DNA from 3 places in the Pseudoalteromonas apostichopi genome. Region 2 is predicted to be linked to each of the others. Evidence: predicted binding sites of a transcription regulator. Region 2 holds the regulator's gene; each other region holds the start of a gene.

Region 1 (5,056 bases), 250 kb from region 2:
CGCTTAGCGGTGGTAATGCTTCAACGGTATTTACATCACAGATAGTGTCTGAGATTTTCAGCTCACCAAGACCTGTGATAGCAATGATGTCACCCGCGCCTGCAGATTCTGCTTCATGACGCTCAAGGCCTAAGTAGCTCATTACTTGGCCAACTTTACCGTTACGCTTAGTACCGTCTGCACTAACAATTGTTACTTGTTGGTTAGGACGAACAGTACCACGCTTGATACGACCTACACCGATAACACCGATGTATGAGTTGTAGTCAAGCTGAGAAATTTGCATTTGGAAAGCACCTTCAGGATCTGCATCCGGTGGAGATACTTCGTCAACGATCATCTTGAACATTGGTTCCATGTTATCTGATGGCTCGTCTAAATCCATTGTTGCCCAGCCGTTGATCGCTGATGCATAGATTACTTTAAAGTCTAACTGTTCGTCAGTTGCACCTAGGTTATCGAATAAATCGAAAACTTGGTCCATAACCCAGTCAGGACGTGCACCTGGTTTGTCGATTTTGTTGATAACAACAATCGGCGTTAAACCTTGTGCGAATGCTTTTTGCGTTACGAAACGCGTTTGCGGCATTGGACCTTCTTGAGCATCAACAAGTAGTAATACTGAGTCAGCCATCGAAAGTACGCGCTCTACTTCACCACCGAAGTCGGCGTGTCCTGGGGTGTCTACGATATTGATATGGTAGTCGTTCCAAGAAATAGCTGTGTTCTTAGCTAAAATGGTAATACCACGCTCTTTCTCAATGTCGTTTGAGTCCATTACGCGCTCTTCGTTACCGCCGCGCGTTTCTAATGTGCCTGATTGCTCAAGCAGTTTATCAACCAAAGTTGTTTTACCGTGGTCAACGTGGGCGATAATCGCTATATTTCTTAACTTTTCGATGCTCATATTTTTTCTCAGAGAAATTGAATCTCATTGATCCTGCAAGATCTACGCAGTCACCTGCGTTTTCACCAGATGTCCCAGCATAGGATTTAAAAGGGCGCATATTATCCCTTAATAATGGCATGGATGAAAGTTTATCCAATATAAATTTATAAACTTTCTTCAGGCTTTTTATAAGTATCTGTTTTATAAATGACAAATTTATGAAAATTAAAGTGAATCTGAACGCAAAACTGGCGAAAATTTAGTTTTTGAACCATATTTTGGCACTAAATCGTGTTCGTAGCAGAAAAATTGGCACGCGCAATAATTGTGCAAAAATAAGGTTGCACTTTTTATGCACCACAATGAACTTTTTATGCACCAACTTGGTGCTTGAAGAGTTAACAAAACTGAGCCGTGTTTATTTTTATAAGCCTAAACAATGTGTTAAAAACATGGCACGAAACCAGCTTACAATAGCGAAAAGCAATAATGCAGCAAAAATAAAACCCAACAATTGGAGGACACATGTCACAATCGGTTTTAGATTTTATCAAAGAAAATGACGTTAAGTTCATTGATTTACGCTTTACTGATACCAAAGGTAAAGAACAGCATGTTTCTATTCCTCATCACCAAATTGATGAAGATTTCTTCGAAGACGGCAAAATGTTTGACGGTTCTTCAATTGCTGGTTGGAAAGGTATTAATGAATCAGACATGGTACTTATGCCTGTGCCTGAGTCTGCGAAAATGGACCCGTTTTCTGAAGAAGCTACACTAATCATACGTTGTGACGTAGTTGAGCCTTCAACACTTCAAGGTTACGAGCGTGACCCGCGCTCTGTTGCAAAACGCGCTGAAGAATACATGCGTTCTACAGGTATTGCTGACACTGTGTTATTCGGCCCTGAACCAGAATTCTTCCTATTTGACGATGTTAAGTACAAATCAGACATGTCTGGTTCTATGTATAAAATCGATTCTGTAGAAGCAGCTTGGAACTCAGATAAAGATTACGAAGGTGGCAACATGGGTCACCGTCCAGGAGTTAAAGGCGGTTACTTCCCGTGTTCACCTGTTGATTCATCACAAGACTGGCGTTCAGCAACTTGTTTAGTTCTTGAAGAACTTGGTCAAGTTGTAGAAGCTCACCACCATGAAGTAGCAACTGCAGGTCAAAATGAAATCGCAACGCGCTTCAATACAATGGTATTAAAAGCTGACGAAATCCAAGAGATGAAATATGTTATCCATAACATGGCTCACTTATATGGTAAAACAGCGACTTTCATGCCTAAGCCAATTGTAGGTGATAACGGTTCAGGTATGCACTGTCACCAATCTTTAGGTAAAGATGGTGTAAACATCTTCGCTGGTGACAAATACGCTGGCCTTTCTGAAGAAGCTCTTTACTACATCGGTGGTATCATCAAGCACGCTAAAGCAATCAACGCATTTGCTAACGCGTCTACTAACTCATACAAGCGCCTAGTTCCAGGCTTCGAAGCACCAGTAATGCTTGCATACTCTGCACGTAACCGTTCTGCTTCAATCCGTATTCCAGTGGTACCGTCTGCAAAAGCACGTCGTATCGAAATTCGTTTCCCTGATCCAACAGCAAACCCATACTTAGCATTCTCAGCAATGCTTATGGCGGGCCTTGACGGTATCAAAAACAAGATCCACCCTGGCGATGCAATGGACAAAGACTTGTACGATCTACCTGCTGAAGAAGCTGCTGAGATCCCACAAGTTGCATCTTCTTTATCTGAAGCACTTGCATCACTAGACGCTGACCGTGAGTTCTTAACTCAAGGTGGTGTGTTCACTGATGACCTAATCGATGCTTACATTGCTCTTAAGAGCCAAGAAGTTGAAAAGCTTAACATGACAACTCACCCAGTTGAGTTCGAAATGTACTACAGCGTTTAATTTAACGCTGTATCAGAATTATCTGAAAGATAATAAATGTGTGTTCTCAAGCCCGCTTTGCGGGCTTTTTTAATGGTAATTGAGCGGGTTCTACTCTACAGTTTTATTTAAATAAAAAATGCAGGGTTGCAGGGTGAAAAGCACAACTTTATTAGTATTATTGCTGATTTTTATAAGCTTTTTTGGCTATAGCGCAGCGCAAAAAGTATATTCTTGGAAAGATAAGAACGGCGTTTTAGTATTTTCTGATACACCGCGACCTGGTGCTATCGAAGTAAAAATAAATACCCAAAATTTGACTATGCCAGCTACCGATACCAGTATACTTGATAGGGGCGCGCCAAACACCACACCTATTAAATTTAAAGTCAGTATTTCATCTCCTAAAAACGAAGCCACTGTTCGCGAAAATACCGGCTCTGTATACGTTACTGCGCGAATTAGCCCACGCTTTGAAACAGGGTTTAAAGTACAGCTTTTACTTGACGGTACGCCCCATAGTGAACCTAGTAATAGTACGACCTTTGCACTAAGAGAGGTCAACCGCGGTGAACACACATTACAAGCAAAACTTTATGATGCTAATAATAAACTCGTTTCGGTTAGCCCAATCAGCACCTTTTTCATGCATAGAGCTTCTGTAATTAGTGGAAACTAATATTTCAACTTAACGTCTCGCAACGCAAAAAGAATATGCTAAGCTGCAATAAATCGAAACGCACTAAAATGGTGCAACCATGCTCAGTGATACACACTTTAATTCTGAATTGCTCGACAGTATTTGGAAAAATTTAAGTACTGCCGTTATTCTACTCGACCATGATTTTAAACTGGTTTATGCCAATGATAGCGCCAGTGAGCTTTTAGGTTTAGGCCCGAAGCGAATCATCAATCAACCTTTTGACAACTTATTTAACTACCACTCAATAGACTTAAAGCGCATAGCTCAGTATTCATTATTCGATGGTGTCGATTGCCATCAGCATAGAGCTGACGTAGTGTTCGTTGATTCTCGTCATGCAAAATTGACCATTAGTACACGACGTATAAGTCACAACGATAGTCACTATATATTGTTCGAATGCCGTCAAATGGATGATGAAATCCGTCACGATCAAGCCTCTAATCAAATGCATCAATATCAAGCTGCACGAAACTTAATTCGTGGTTTAGCACACGAAATTAAAAATCCTTTAGGTGGAATTCGCGGAGCGGCGCAATTATTGCAGTATGAGGTTGATCAGCAAGAACGAGATCAATGTGCTGAATTAATCATTGAACAAGCCGACCGTTTACGCGAGCTTGTAGACCGTTTACTTGGTCCGAATCAATTGCCACATAAATCTTATGGCAATATTCACCAAGCTTTAGAGTCAGTGATTAAACTGAGCATGTTAGACAACAATGCCAATATCACTTTAGTGAAAGACTATGATCCAAGTATACCAAGCGTATACATCGATCAAAGTAAAATTCAACAAGTGGTACTGAACATTATTCGTAATGCACAACAGGCACTCGTTGATGGTGGTGAGATAAGAATAAAAACCCGCATCAATCATCAACACAGACGCCCTGGTAAAGCACCGAAAAAGACCTTGCTGATACAAATTTCAGATAACGGCCCAGGTATAGACAAGAGTTTACGTGAAACCTTGTTCTACCCAATGATCACCAACAAAGAAAATGGATCAGGGCTTGGTTTATCGATAGCGCAAACCTTGGTTGACCAACATGACGGCCACATTGATTGTGACAGTTGGCCAGGCCATACAGAGTTTAATATCTATTTGCCTTTTACGGATTAATGGTTTTTTGGAGTAGTCATGAAAACAGTCTGGTTAGTTGATGATGATGCCTCAATTCGCTTTGTACTAGAAAAAGCGTTGGCACGTGCAGGATTTGAAACTGAAAGCTATGCAAACGCACAAGATGTGCTTAATGCATTAAAGTTTAGCCAGCCCACGGTATTGGTATCTGATGTGCGTATGCCAGGTATGGATGGTATGGCGTTACTTGAAACCATTGCTGAACAAAACCCGGGCTTACCGGTGATCATCATGACTGCTCACTCTGACTTAGATTCGGCGGTTAATGCATTCCAAAAGGGCGCATTTGAGTACCTTGCCAAACCGTTTGACTTAGATGAAGCTGTAGCGCTGGTAGAAAGTGCATGCCGAGCTAATTCCACGAAAAAAACTAAGCGAAAACAAGCACCACAAACTAATGCACATA
Region 2 (5,056 bases):
GTTTAAAGCCGAAAGACATAAAAGTGATAATCAGTTTTTTATCCTTTTTACCCAAAATCTTTTCGCGAATTGATTCTGCTAACTGATGAACACTGAGATCTGTGGTATCAATCATAAAATCAGCACGAGTGATCAACACATCGAGTAAGACTTTTTCTTGTTTAATAGCCAGATCAAGTGGCAAAGAATCAATGGATAATGGGTGTAAACGACGAGTCTCTGAAAAGCGTTTTATCAGGGTTTGGTCATCACTGTCTAAGTAAAAAAGTGTTGGATTTGCGAAACCAGGAAGGTACTCAAGAATATCATTAAATTCTTGCTGCTCTTTTGGAAGGTTACGCACATCAATACTGACCGCTATTTTATCGTAGTTATCTGATACGCTACGCACGAGCGAAGGCAGTAAATTGACTGGAATATTATCAACGCAATAATAACCTAAGTCTTCAAGTACTCGTAAAGCGACCGATTTACCTGAGCCTGAGCGACCGCTGATAATGATTAATTCCATTTATGCCTCTGCTGATATAACCTGAAACAGTTGCTGATCGGTAGTAGCACTACGCAGCTGTTTACAAAACTCTTTATCTTTAAGTCTATCAGCAATTGTTGATAAGGTCTTTAGATGAAGCTGAGAGTCACCATCTGGTACGATGAGTGCTACGAAAATGTCAACAGGGCGATTATCAATTGCATCAAAATTGATTGGGGATTCACTCACTATGACAAACGCCTGAGGTTCATCGGCGCCACTCATTCGGCCATGTGGAATAGCAATACCTCGGCCAATACCGGTGCTACCTAGCTTCTCTCGGTTGAGTAAAGCATTTAGGATATCTTGTTGAGATAAATGAGGAAGCTGCTGGTGAGCCAGTTCGCTGATATATTCAAGAATTCTTTTTTTGCTATTAAAAAGGACCGCAGCTTTGCTGCAGTCCTGATTAGTAAGTGAACTTAGTTTCATAATTTAATGTCGAGCTAATTTCTCTTTGTGTTTAATGACTTGGCGATCAAGCTTATCGATCAACGAGTCAATGGCTGCGTACATATCTTGATGTTCTGTAGAAGCGAACAATTCGCCTCCGTTTACATGTAAAGTTGCTTCTGCTTTTTGGCTTAATTTTTCTACATCTAGAATGACATGAACATTATTAATATGGTCAAAATGCCTTTCTAGTTTCGCAAACTTGGTGTTTACATAGTCTCTTAATGAATCAGTGATTTCTACATGACGACCAGTTAAATTTAGTTGCATAAGCATTTTTCCTTCTATGTAAAACGTCTAAATCAAACTCTTACGCTGATTAGACGGAGGTATTGCTAGAGACTCACGATATTTTGCAATTGTACGTCTAGCTACTTTAATTCCTTGCTCAGCCAATATATCTGCAATTTTGCTATCACTCAATGGTTTAGCCGAGTTTTCTGCAGCGACTAACTTCTTGATTAAAGCGCGTATTGCTGTTGAAGAACACTCACCACCATTTTCAGTGCTGACATGGCTTGAGAAGAAATATTTCAACTCAAAAATACCCCTAGGGGTATGCATATATTTTTGCGTTGTTACTCGTGAAATCGTCGATTCATGCATTTCGACCATTTCAGCAACATCATTTAGCACCATCGGCTTCATTGCTTCTGGGCCATGCTCAAAGAAAGCTTGTTGTTGTTGAACGATACAGTTGGTCACTTTTAATAGTGTATCGTTACGGCTTTCTAAGCTCTTAATAAACCACTTTGCTTCTTGTAAGTGAGAGCGAATAAATTGGCTGTCGCTACTTGATTTAACAGAGCGAGACATAGCCGCATATTGGCTGTTCACTCTAATCTTTGGCATACTATCTGGGTTTAACTCAACCACCCAGCGACCTTTTACTTTTTTCACTGATACATCAGGTATGACGTACTCAGACTCTTCGCGTACTATGCTATCCGCAGGCTTAGGGTTTAAGCTGTGAATTAGCGTCATTACTTCTTTAAGCTCATTTTCTTTAAGCTTAGTCTTTTTCATCAAAGTTCGATAGTCGCGACTCGCTAATAATTCGATATGCTCAGATAAAACCATTTTAGTTTCAGCTAAATATGGCGTGTTTGCATCGAATTGGCGAAGTTGAATACACAGGCATTCCTGTAAACTACGCGCCCCAATACCGACAGGATCAAACAATTGAATTCTCTTTAGGACCGCTTCGACTTCATCAAGTTCGATTTCTTCTTCATCACTATTTTGATTAAAGCTCTCGACGATATCTTCACAGCTTACCGTTAAAATACCAGAGTCATCGATAGCCTCAACAATTGCCACAGCAATCGCTTCATCAGTCGGACTAAAGGGAGTGAGCTGTAATTGCCACATAAGGTATTCGTGAAGGGTTTCGGTCGATGCACCTTGATAAATAGATTCATCTTCTGGCATTGGCCCTGATGATGTTGATGGAGCGGCACTCATGTACTCATCCCATGTAACATCCATGGCTAAATCGTCACTTACAGTGTCTTTATTTAGAGCATCACTGCTTTCTTGTTCATATTCGCTAGGTGCTTCGTCTGCAGAAGCGCTGACTTGCACATCGTCAGATTCAGCTTTTTGCTCATTTTTGCCGATGCTTTCTTCGTTGTAATCCGCTTCTTCCACTTCAAGTAAAGGGTTACTATCTAGCGCCTCTTGAATTTCTTGTTGGAGATCCAATGTACTGAGCTGCAACAAACGAATAGCTTGTTGCAGTTGTGGAGTCATTGTAAGTTGCTGGCCCATGCGCAGCTGTAATGATTGCCTCATGTATCCCTAACAATCCTTTTTTTAAGTTATCGATAACTGTGCAAAGACAGTTAAGTTATTATCGATTTATTGTCATTGTTATAAGTCTAGCAGATGCTCTAGTCGGTGGCGTAATGGTTACAGCCTAAATTGCTCGCCTAGATAAACATCGCGTACAGTTTGGTCAGCTAATACGTGCTCAGGTGTGCCTGATGCAATTAGCTCCCCATGAGAAACAATGTAGGCTTTTTCACAAACATCAAGGGTTTCTCGAACATTATGGTCAGTAATTAGTACACCAATACCACGATTTTTTAGGTGCTCAATAATTTTCTTTATATCTAACACTGAAATTGGATCAACACCAGCAAAAGGCTCATCTAAAAGGATAAATTTAGGATTAGCGGCTAATGCGCGAGCAATTTCAACGCGGCGACGTTCACCACCAGATAGCGCCATACCTTGACTATCACGGATGTGTTGGATGCTAAATTCATCTAATAAGCTATTTAGAGTTTCTTCCCGCGTGGTTTTATTTAGATCTTTACGAGTCTCTAAAATAGCCATCAAGTTTTGGTAAACTGTTAACTTTCGAAAAATCGAAGATTCTTGCGGTAGATAACCAATACCCAACCTCGCACGGCTGTGCATTGGCAAAAGGGTAATATCGTTATCATCGATGCTAATTTTACCTTTGTCGCTCGGAACTAGGCCTACAATCATGTAAAAAGTCGTGGTTTTACCAGCACCATTTGGGCCAAGCAAGCCAACAATACTGCCAGCTTCAACTTCCAGACCGACATTTTTAACCACTTGGCGGCCTTTGTAGCTCTTAGCTAAAAGCTCTGCTTTTAATGTGCTCATGGTTGGCCTTTATTGTCTTTTTTATTTTCAACAGGTACTAAAATAGTGTGTACACGATCTGATGAGTTTTCGTCTTTTTCAGCACTGATAAGCTGCTGAGCCATATCATAGGTAATGCTTTTCGCTGTTACTTTTTGACCAGCTTGGGTAACTTCAGCTTCACCGTTTAAGGTTAAGAAGCGTTTCGCAACATCATAACGAACTTCTTCAGCACTGGCGCTCATTACGGAACCATCCGTTTGTTTTTCTTCGAAGTAAGCTGGTTTGCCTGTTGCAATAATTAGCTCTACTGTACCTTCGGTATCACCGCCGTGTGCTTCAAGACGTTCTGCTGTAATACGACGATTACCATGCACGATCTCTACGTTACCTTCAAATATGCCAACGCCATCTTTTAGTTTACCAACTTGGCGATCTGAGCTAATGCTAATTTGTGCGCCAGTTTGCTCGGCAGCGGTGCCGGAAAACGCAATCAATAAGCTTGGGATCAGGAGTAATTTCTTCAGTTTATTGGTCATAGTATATGGTTCGTGTATGGTTAGTTAACTCAACAATTTCGGTTTTTAAATCGGCTTTTAAGCCTTTACCGGTAATCTTTAAATTCGGTCCTGTTAGTGTTACAGGTTGCTTTGAAAACATGGTCATTTTATTAATGTCGACATTAATGTTTTCTGCTTTTATATCTTCGATCATACCGTTATGGGTTAAGTTTTTAGCAACTACATCCCCTTCAAAAATCAGCTGATCATTTTCGTATAAAGTGGCTTCTTTGGCTTTTACTTGCCAAACCTGCTGGTCGCCATAAATAGTAAATACAGGTTGCTCAAAAAAGGTAAACCCTAATTGTTGATACAACTCCATTTTAGCCGCAGCTACTTTATGACTGATTTTTCCTTGCTCGTCATAAGCAGTTTGCTTTAACGCCACCGCAGTGTAATCAGGCGTTGCAATGATCTCGTCTTCACTAGTTATTGTGTCTGCTGATTGATTAAAGTACGGATACCACAACCACACCATGCAACAAACAAAAACAACACTCAGTAAAATACGGGCTATATTCATGCGCTGGTTCCATCGCTAGTTAACGGCTTACCGTTTTCTAACATCAGTAAATCAGTTAATTCACGCACGGCTCCAAAGCCACCTGGTAATAATGTGGTGTAATGAGCCAGCTTTTTAATTAGTGGGTGTGCGTCGTTAACAGCAACAGCAAACCCTACTTTTTCCATTACTGGTAAGTCTGGACCATCATCACCAATATAGGCAATTTGCTCATCAGTTAGCCCCAGTTTATCCTTTAACTCTTGATAAGCAATTAGCTTATCTTCTTGTCCCTGATAAATGTGCTGAACTGTTAGGCTAGTCATTCGCTGCTGAACTATTTGTGAATGGCGGCCAGTAATGACTGCCACTTCAAAACCACTATTTATGAGC
Region 3 (5,056 bases), 510 kb from region 2:
ACTCTTCTATATCACGCGACATCACAAAATCACCACGTGAGGTCACACTAATTACATCCATCGCTTTAAAATCAACAACCCCAAAGCCAAATTTCTGCAGCTGGTGCAGCATTGTTTCCGATAGTTGATTACCAAGTTGAGAGCTGGTTTTTAAGCTTGCATCTAAATCGACAAAAGAAGTAATAGCAATTCCTAACTCACTTTCTTGTTGCATAGTATCAACTAACTCAAGCGCCATTTGCTCGACATAATTTACAACTGTTTTATGATGTTGATATGGCACAAATAGACGATGGTTAGCGTTATCCTGCTGCATGTCGTTTTGTTCAACTGCTTGCAGCATAGCAACGTAATCTAACTGACCATTTGCTGAAGCCTGTGCGTTTTTCGGCTCTGCTGATTGCTCTGGCAGCAATTGGCAGCCGGATAGCGCGAGCGTTAACGATGCTAAGATAAAACCTTTCATAGCTTACTCACTTGCTTGTTTTAGTGTAATACCATCACTACGGTTGGTGCTATCAAGGGCATCAACCACTGATTGCGGGATAAAACCCTGCGCTGACCCTACAACCGCTTTACTTGCTAAGCCAACAATACGGGCATTAACGAGCACACCACTTTGATGATTAACCAAAGTACCTGCCAATACATAATTAAAATTTTGATCTTGGCTTAGCTCTAAATAATCACGACTGAAAACATAGTCACCACTTGGCGTGACACGCATATAATCAGTAGTTTTAAAGTCAATGACAGGTACACCAAATGCGTGCAGTTCATGAATGAAACTTTCGGCAATTTGATTACCTAGCAAATTCGTTGAGTTGTAATCAGCATCAAGGTACACAAAACTTGAAACAGCAACCGGCGTGGTATCGCTAACATATTGCAAATTTTCAACTAAGTCTTGCATGATGCCACGCACATAATGATTAATATTTTTACGCGTTGGTGCAGCGGTAAAAGTGCTGTTGTTCATCACCGCCTTATTAGTTTGGAACACACTGTCGTTACTATGCGGCGCGGCGACTTCTCTTTGCGCAGTTAACTGAGGCTCATTATCATGCTGTGTTGCATCACCTGTTAACATCGAAGAGCAACCAAAGCCTAAAGGCAAACATAAAGTTAAAATTAAACGTTTCATTAAATGAGTTCCTCTTAATATTCGCTTCGATACAACTGGCCATCACGCTGCTGAACTTTTTCAGCTCCCCACATGACATTAATGGGGATCTCGGTGCTTGCTGCTGACACTATTCGCAGATCTTTGGTATTTACCAATCGGGCGTTAACTATGTAGGCATGTTGTTGCCGCGTCAGTGTGCCGGTAATAACAAAGTCAATATTCTGACGTTGACGTAAGGTATTTACATCACGACTAAGTACACTATCGGCCGATTGCTGCAAATTTAAAGTATTTTCTAACCGATACTCGATAGTATGAAAACCAAGCTGAGTAAATTGCGTTAATAAACTTTCTTGAATTTGCTGACTTAAGCCACTGCCCTGATCTTCTGCTAAATCAGTTCCTAAGCCATCAGCCATATAAAAACTGGTAACAGCAATACGAGCATTACCTTTATAAGGGCCTTGAATACGGCTCAGCTGACTGCTTAAATCAGCAACATATTGATGCACCGTATATGGTGCCATTGGCGATTTTGGGGTTTCTCTAGGGGGCGCACTTTGTGGCTCTTCAGTTAAGCTACAACCCACCAACACTAAAAAAACTGAATAAAATAACAGGCGCATAATTGCCATCCTCACTAAACTTAGTAAGTACAAAGCAATAATTATGCCTAAGTATTATTATTTGCTAGATATAGCTAGATAATAGTGAAGCAAGAAACTCTGTGATTAAAGGAAGTAAGCCGCTTTGTAATGGATCTGTTTTAAGTTATTAATCGCTACTCAGACTGAGTATGTGAGGTTGTTAAAACAGGAATAGCAAAGTTAGTTGACGCAAAAGCAGTAGCTACAGCACCTGTCCAACAAAAGGAGCTGTCACACAAGTCTGCCCTAGCTTTTTTACTATTTCACAAAATGCAGTAGCTTGAGTATAGTTTGTAAATGGACCAGCTCTTAGTCCATACACGGTTACGCCTTTGTGCTCACGCTTTTTAAAACGAAAATCCAGGCCATGCAAAACATCAGGGTAGTCTCGCTTTAGCTCTAATACACGGTGACTTACTTTTGTCGGTGTTAAATATAAACCTAATTGCACGCCCGGTTCTACTGCTTTGGTTGCTGCAATAGCTGCGCTTTGTGAATGCGTAAATGGTTGCTCAGGCTGGCTATGCTCTTGGCTCATCATACAGGCTGTTAAAACAGTTAAGCTGATAGCTATCAATAGGTTTTTAGAAAAAATAGAAAAATGCATGATTACGTCGATTCTCAAAAACAGGCTTAAAACATAGCAATAAAAATGCCACCTTTAGAATGAACTTTAACCCTAAAAATATATTCGGTTGTCAGTGTAGTTACCAACCCAGCAATCAATTCCTTGCCGCTTAATAGCCTCACAATCGGCTTTGGCATTTTTCAAGTACTTATAACGGCCAAACTTAAGGCGATAATAAGTATGCTCATTTACTTTAGCAACTTCGATATTAAGTATCGGTTTTCCTTGGAAGATATTCGGCGCACGCTTAACCATTTTTTTAAATGAATAGGCAAGGCTTTGTTCTGATTCAACAGACATAAGCTGTAAAGCAAAACTGTAATTGTGCTCAGGAAACTCCGTTTTGTTTGATGACTCAGAGACAGAGTTGAGATCGATATCTTGAATCTGCTTAACATTTTCAACTGATTTATAGTTTATTGCTGCTTTATCTGGGCTCGTTTGAATTAGTACACTAAAAGTATCTGATTGCTTAAACGCTTTGTTAAAAAGGTAAGTAATATTAATATTTTTATTTTTAAGAATAGAAGGCAATGGGTTATTACTACAGCCAGCTACAGCTAGTAACACCATCAGGTATAAACTGTAACGCAAAGACTTTAAGTAACATTTCATAATCAGGATTCTTTAAAGTACCATTAAAATTAGCTTCTTATTAAAAGAAGAGCATATTGTTAGTACTTACCTGTACATCAACACTTAAAAGATAATTTGAGATATAAAACGTAACCACTAACGTATTAACGTTTCGACTATAACCTTTGTGTTAGTTATTTTTGGAAAACAGCCATAAACGAAACTATTCATTTACATTCAATAGTAACAATGCGTTAAGACAAAGGTATATCAGAAAAATCCTTTATTGGGTAATGATCGACAATTGTAAGGTTTATGTAAATAATAAAAAAGTGCCATATAGGCACTTTTATGAAGTAATTTTTGACTAGAAATCTAAATTGCTTATTTTACCAGCGACTTTATGAAGTCTGTAAGCTCACCTTTGAATTCATCACGACGCAGTGCAAACTCAACAATCGCTTTTAAATAACCAATTTTACTGCCGCAGTCATGGCTTTTACCTTTCATTGAGTAGGCATCGACAGTTTCTTTTTCCATTAGCATAGCAATCGCATCTGTTAATTGGATTTCATCGCCTGCGCCTGCAGGAGTTTTTGCAAGTAATGGCCAAATATTTTTGCTCAATACATAACGGCCAACAACAGCAAGATTTGAAGGTGCTAGCTCAATCGGAGGCTTCTCAACCATGTTTAAAATTGCAGCACTTTCACCTTGCTGGATTTTTACATCACCTAAGTCCACTACACCAAATTTATCTACTTCATTTTGCGGAACAGGCTCCACCATAATTTGGCTCTCACCTGTGCTTTCAAAGCGCTGGATCATTTCGGCTAAGTTATCTTTTTTAAGGTCGCTGGCCACATCATCAATGATCACATCCGGTAAGATAACTACAAATGGTTCATTACCTATGATAGGTGCTGCGCAGTTGATAGCATGGCCAAGGCCTTTAGCTTCACCCTGACGAACTTGAATAATCGTTACATCTTTCGGGCAGATTGATTGTACTTCTGCAAGTAACTGACGCTTAACACGCTTTTCAAGCGTTGCTTCTAACTCAAAACTGGTATCAAAGTGGTTTTCTATTGAGTTTTTACTTGAATGCGTCACTAAAACAATTTCTTTAATTCCTGCAGAAATTGCTTCATTTACAACGTATTGAATCAGTGGTCGGTCAACAATAGGAAGCATTTCTTTAGGAATTGCTTTTGTCGCAGGTAACATACGCGTGCCAAGACCAGCAACTGGGATCACAGCTTTCATTGATTTCTCCTTAAATTTTATTGTTCTTACACTGAAAACGGATACTTAATTGCATCGTGACACTGATAACCTACTACTTCAAAATCGTCTTTTGTAACCCAGGTTTCAATGTCTTCAAGTGATTTAATGTTTGGGTTTATTTTTAATTCTGGTGACGCGAAAGGCTCACGCTTTAGCTGCACATCACGCATCAACTCAAGTTGGTTTTCGTAAATATGTGCATTGGCTATCTTATGATACGCCTTACCTGGTTTATGTCCGGTAATTTGTGCAACTAAAGCAAGTAGCACAAAACATTGTATCTGATTAAAGTTTAAACCTAGCGGCACATCGCAGCTGCGTTGGTATGAAGTTAAGTATAGAGTATCACCTAACAAAGAAAAGGTGTGCGTGTGCATACAAGGGCGTAAACAGCCTAGCTCAAACTCACCTGGGTTATAAAAAGTGACTATTTCACCGCGATCATCTATGCCTTTAGATAAGTTATCGATAACTTTTTTAAGTTGGTCTAGGTGACTACCGTCAGGGCGCTGCCAGCTGCGGCCTTGAACACCATAGACACGCCCCATATCATCTTCACCACGACGATGTGGGTTTTCAAGCCAAGCTTTGTTTTCGTTTGCGTTTGCATTCCAAGTCATACAGCCGATATCACGAAACTGTGCAGCACTATCGTAACCTCGTAAATAACCAAGTAATTCAGCTATGGCGGCTTTGTAAAAGCTTTTGCGTGTTGTAATTAGCGGAAACTTGTTATTCGCTACATCATACTCAAGATCAGCGTTAATAACGGTTAAACATTTGGTACCTGTG

Evidence for each region. Region 2 encodes sigma-54, which starts transcription at its own class of promoters, with help from an activator protein. Its sites were predicted from a motif close to GTTGGCACGNNNNTNGNNT; they were not measured.
Region 1: the regulator sigma-54 is predicted to act here: its motif matches at 1,341-1,359, upstream of glnA (glutamate--ammonia ligase).
Region 3: the regulator sigma-54 is predicted to act here: its motif matches at 1,785-1,803, upstream of QUE86_RS12115 (FlgO family outer membrane protein).

The regions. Positions count from the first base shown of each region.
Region 1 is NZ_AP028065.1:1,919,356-1,924,411, reverse strand. Features, by position in the region: gene typA (translational GTPase TypA) at 1-907, opposite strand, end outside; gene glnA (glutamate--ammonia ligase) at 1,415-2,821, shown strand; gene QUE86_RS08600 (DUF4124 domain-containing protein) at 2,955-3,479, shown strand; gene glnL (nitrogen regulation protein NR(II)) at 3,559-4,629, shown strand; gene ntrC (nitrogen regulation protein NR(I)) at 4,648-5,056, shown strand, end outside.
Region 2 is NZ_AP028065.1:2,171,820-2,176,875, forward strand. Features, by position in the region: gene rapZ (RNase adapter RapZ) at 1-511, opposite strand, end outside; gene ptsN (PTS IIA-like nitrogen regulatory protein PtsN) at 512-964, opposite strand; gene hpf (ribosome hibernation promoting factor) at 968-1,255, opposite strand; gene QUE86_RS09770 (RNA polymerase factor sigma-54) at 1,283-2,779, opposite strand; gene lptB (LPS export ABC transporter ATP-binding protein) at 2,897-3,622, opposite strand; gene lptA (lipopolysaccharide transport periplasmic protein LptA) at 3,619-4,140, opposite strand; gene lptC (LPS export ABC transporter periplasmic protein LptC) at 4,130-4,684, opposite strand; gene kdsC (3-deoxy-manno-octulosonate-8-phosphatase KdsC) at 4,681-5,056, opposite strand, start outside.
Region 3 is NZ_AP028065.1:2,680,389-2,685,444, reverse strand. Features, by position in the region: gene QUE86_RS12125 (FlgO family outer membrane protein) at 1-466, opposite strand, end outside; gene QUE86_RS12120 (FlgO family outer membrane protein) at 470-1,144, opposite strand; gene QUE86_RS12115 (FlgO family outer membrane protein) at 1,159-1,752, opposite strand; gene QUE86_RS12110 (SPOR domain-containing protein) at 1,976-2,380, opposite strand; gene QUE86_RS12105 (SPOR domain-containing protein) at 2,453-3,016, opposite strand; gene galU (UTP--glucose-1-phosphate uridylyltransferase GalU) at 3,362-4,243, opposite strand; gene QUE86_RS12095 (thymidylate synthase) at 4,270-5,056, opposite strand, start outside.